DNA from 2 places in the Vibrio owensii genome. Region 2 is predicted to be linked to the other one. Evidence: predicted binding sites of a transcription regulator. Region 2 holds the regulator's gene; the other holds the start of a gene.

Region 1 (2,408 bases), 410 kb from region 2:
GCGGTTTTTTTTATTGGCGCAATGCGAATTCTATTGGCTAAAAAGGGTGTGTGATGAACTGGTTTAAGAAAGGACTCAAGCGTTACGACGATTGGTGTAAAGAGATGGGGCTGACGCCTGATCAAAAGCGCAGTTGTGTGCCGTATAAACAAGACCCTGTTCATGAAGACGAGCCTGCTAAAAAAGCAGAGCAAGAGAAACCAAACAATGAAGCTGTTTGATACCCACTGCCATTTCGACTTTGATGTGTTTCAAGAGGATTTTGCTCTCCAAGTTGACCTCGCTCGTGAGCAAGGAGTCGAGCGTATCTTGATTCCTTCTGTCGGGCCGAGTAATTGGGCTCGTATTCAAGCGCTGGCCAATCAATACTCTCACCTTTATTACGCGCTAGGCTTTCACCCCTATTTTCTACAACCGGAGCTTGAGCAGTTTGCCCTAGAACTGGAATCGTTACTTTCCTCGTCCAACCGACAATGCGTTGCGATAGGGGAGTGCGGTTTGGACTTCGCAATAGATGTGCCTGTCGAGCTTCAAGAGCAGGCACTTGAATTGCAATTCGAACTGGCAAGACGGTTCGATCTGCCCGTTATTTTACACAGCCGAAAAGCACATAATCGTCTCATCCAACTGGTCAAAGCTGCCAAGCTTCCTAAAGGTGGCGTATTGCACGCGTTCTCTGGCAGTTATCAGCAAGCAATGGAATGGATTCGATTAGGTTTTCTTATCGGAGTCGGGGGCACAATTACTTACCCACGAGCTAATAAAACTCGCGACGCGATTCAAAGAATATCACTTGAGAATATCGTTTTAGAAACGGACGCTCCGGATATGCCTATAATTGGCTATCAGGGCGAGCCTAATCACCCTTCAAAACTGATTCATGTATTGAATGAGCTGGCTGTGTTGCGCACAGAAAGTAAGCAATCGATTGCCTCTCAGCTATGGGAAAATAGCAATTCGGCCTTCTTTATATGTGAATAAAATCTAAAGATGGTGTTTAAAAGCGAAAACGTTTCCCTTCTTATTGTGAGATAACTCACAAACGGGAGTGAATCAATGATGAATCTTATAAGAAAGTGTGAGGGTGGCATTACTTTAATTGATTCTGCATGAGTATAATTGCCCCCGCTTTATAGCTCCATTTTGTAACACGCCAATAAATAACTTATAAGGAAGTCATAAACTATGAGCCTGTTTATGAGCCTAGTCGGTATGGTAGTGCTTCTTGCTATTGCATTTGCATTCTCATCTAACCGCAAAGCTATCAACTTTAGAACTGTGGGTGGCGCATTTGCTATCCAATTCATCCTTGGTGCATTTGTTCTTTACGTACCTTGGGGCCGTGATCTACTAAACGGTTTCTCTACTGGTGTTTCTAACGTTATCAACTACGGTAACGATGGTTCATCTTTCCTATTCGGTGGTCTTGTTTCTGACAAGATGTTCGAAGTATTCGGCGGCGGCGGCTTCATCTTCGCATTCCGCGTTCTTCCTACACTGATCTTCTTCTCTGCACTGATTTCAGTTCTTTACTACATTGGCGTAATGCAGTGGGTTATCAAGATTCTTGGTGGTGCACTACAAAAAGCGCTTGGCACTTCTCGTGCGGAATCAATGTCTGCAGCAGCTAACATTTTCGTAGGTCAAACTGAAGCACCTCTAGTTGTTCGTCCATTCGTACCAAAAATGACTCAATCTGAGCTATTCGCGGTAATGTGTGGTGGTCTAGCATCTGTAGCTGGTGGTGTACTAGCAGGTTACGCTTCAATGGGTGTTCCTCTAGAGTACCTAGTAGCTGCATCATTCATGGCAGCACCAGGTGGTCTACTATTCGCTAAGATTCTTCACCCAGAGACTGACCAGCCTCACGAAGACATCGAAGAAGCAATGGACGGTGGCGACGACAAGCCAGCTAACGTAATCGACGCAGCAGCGGGCGGTGCGGCTTCTGGTCTACAACTAGCACTAAACGTTGGTGCAATGCTAATCGCGTTCGTAGGTCTTATTGCTCTTATCAACGGTATGCTAGGTGGCATCGGTGGTTGGTTCGGTATGCCTGAACTAACACTAGAACTTATCCTAGGTTACGCGTTCTCTCCACTAGCATTCCTAATCGGTGTTCCATGGGACGAAGCAGTTGTTGCTGGTTCATTCATCGGTCAGAAACTAGTAATCAACGAATTCGTTGCATACTTGAACTTCACACCTTACCTAGGTGAAGGCGCTCAAGTAGTTGCGGCAACTGGTGAAGTAATGTCTGAGAAGACAACAGCTATCATCTCATTCGCACTATGTGGCTTCGCGAACCTTTCTTCTATCGCGATTCTACTTGGTGGTCTAGGTAGCCTTGCACCAAACCGTCGTTCAGATATCGCTCGCATGGGTATTAAAGCAGTTCTTGCTGGTAC
Region 2 (2,408 bases):
TAAGATGTTCAATATGATGAACGTCAAACCAGCGTGGGTTGAAGGTGACAGCTTCCACCGCTTTACACGTCCAGAGATGGATGTCGAAATCCGCAAAGCGCGTGAGCAAGGCAAACACATCAGCTACTTTGGCCCACAAGCCAATGACTTTCCGGGGCTAGAAGAGTTCTTCCGCAAGTTCGGTGAAGATGGCACTGGCAGCGTGCGCCGCTATCTGCACACTTTTGATGAAGCCGTTCCATACAACCAAATGCCGGGCACCTTTACACCTTGGCAAGATCTGCCAGAAAACAGCGATGTGCTGTTCTACGAAGGTTTACATGGTGGCGTGGTAGATGGCGATGTCAATGTGGCGCGTCACGTCGATTTTCTAATTGGTATGGTACCGATTGTGAACTTGGAGTGGATTCAAAAGTTCGTTCGTGACACACGCGATCGTGGTCACTCAAGAGAAGCGGTGATGGATTCAATCGTGCGCTCAATGGACGATTACCTAAACTACATTACCCCGCAATTTTCTCGTACACATATCAACTTCCAGCGCGTACCGACCGTCGATACTTCTAACCCACTTAACGCCAAAGGCATTCCAAGTTTGGATGAAAGTTTTGTGGTGATCCGCCTACGCGGTATCAAGAATGTCGACTTCCCGTATTTGCTGGCGATGATTGATGGCTCATTCATGTCTCGCCATAACACCATTGTGGTTCCTGGCGGCAAGATGAGCTTTGCAATGGAGCTCATAGTAAGGCCGATTCTGCAACAACTCATCGAAACAGGGAAAATTGGCTAAAAACCTCCCTACTGGAGTGTTTACTTTTCATACCGTGATCATGTGCACAGTTTTGCTTACAAAATCTCAATCATGGCACGATTAAAATCAAGAAATCGTTTTCGAAAAAGGATACTATTTCTAACCGAAACACAAGAGAGCTTGCAGCATATAAAAAGTGCTCTTATTCTAGTAGGCCAATTCAGGCTTAGCTAAAATATGGATAGCGCAAGCGTACCCTGCAGAGGAAGTGAGATATTATGGTTCTAGGTAAACCTCAAACCGACCCAACATTAGAGTGGTTTCTTTCACACTGTCATATTCATAAGTACCCATCAAAAAGCACGCTAATTCACGCGGGCGAAAAAGCAGAGACTTTGTACTACATCGTTAAAGGTTCTGTTGCGGTTCTTATCAAAGACGAAGAAGGTAAGGAAATGATCCTTTCTTACCTAAACCAGGGCGACTTCATTGGTGAACTTGGTCTATTCGAAGAAGACCAAGAGCGTACAGCTTGGGTTCGCGCTAAATCTCCTTGTGAAGTGGCTGAGATTTCTTTCAAGAAATTCCGTCAACTTATCCAAGTTAACCCAGACATCCTAATGCGCCTTTCTGCGCAAATGGCTCGTCGTCTACAAGTTACTAGCCAAAAAGTGGGTGACCTAGCGTTCCTAGACGTAACTGGTCGTATCGCTCAGACTCTTCTGAACCTTGCTAAACAGCCAGATGCGATGACGCACCCAGACGGCATGCAAATCAAGATCACTCGTCAAGAAATCGGTCAAATCGTTGGCTGTTCTCGTGAGACAGTAGGTCGTATCTTGAAGATGCTAGAAGAGCAGAACCTAATTTCTGCGCACGGTAAAACTATCGTTGTTTACGGGACTCGTTAATCTCGATTAACGTTTAAAAAATTTAAAAGCCACCAAATGTAAGTTTGGTGGCTTTTTTGTTTTTTGGAATCGGGAACGGAAAGCAAAGAGCCGAGAATTGGGAACACTGTGTTCCGAGCGCGGACTTCGTCCTACGAGATAAAGCCCTCTCAGATTCCGAGAGTTAAAACCTCCCGCAGCGAAGCGTTTCCGAATCCACAGGTCATAACCCGTTCTGATATCCCAACAAACTCCAACCTTCGAAGCAGAAACGTTCAACACTCCAGAGTGCAAACCTCTCGAAGCGAAGCGTTCCCGCATCTCTAGTGCGTAGCACGTTCTCGATTCTTTCTACCCGTTGGTACTCTCGAAGATCTTATCTGCCGATGCCGCTACAAATCCTGGGTACAACTCACCGTTATCCATTGGGTAGCGCTTAGCAAACTCGTAGAAGCCTCCAGGAATAACCTCAACGCCTTCAGTAAAGGTCACTGGTACTTTGTCTGCCATGGTCGATGATTGCTCTAGTAGCACCTCTGGCGTACCTTTTACTTCACCGCCATTCTCGTTGATGGTGAAGCCTACTGTACGTAGGTGGTCGTTCACTTGCTTTACTTCTTCATGCTGATTGAGTTGATTCACACTCACTGTGAAGTGGTTCGCTCCGTAACCGTGCGCAGCAAGCCAAGAAGCGTATTCACTCTCTTTCGCCAAAGTTTGGAAGTCAGCATAACTGAGGTCCCACAAACGTCCGCCGTACAAGA

What was found. Region 2 encodes CRP, which controls carbon source genes, mostly activating them, when cyclic AMP is high. Its sites were predicted from a motif close to TGTGANNNNNNTCACA; they were not measured.
Region 1: A9237_RS11740 (NupC/NupG family nucleoside CNT transporter) is a predicted target of CRP. The motif match lies at 1,026-1,041, and genes of this name have one in related genera.

The regions. Positions count from the first base shown of each region.
Region 1 covers NZ_CP019959.1:2,543,947-2,546,354, forward strand. Annotated here, with positions in the region: gene A9237_RS27340 (DUF5363 family protein) at 54-221, shown strand; gene A9237_RS11735 (TatD family hydrolase) at 208-981, shown strand; gene A9237_RS11740 (NupC/NupG family nucleoside CNT transporter) at 1,186-2,408, shown strand, end outside.
Region 2 covers NZ_CP019959.1:2,137,702-2,140,109, reverse strand. Annotated here, with positions in the region: gene A9237_RS09760 (phosphoribulokinase) at 1-793, shown strand, start outside; gene crp (cAMP-activated global transcriptional regulator CRP) at 1,033-1,665, shown strand; gene A9237_RS09750 (DUF1338 domain-containing protein) at 1,996-2,408, opposite strand, start outside.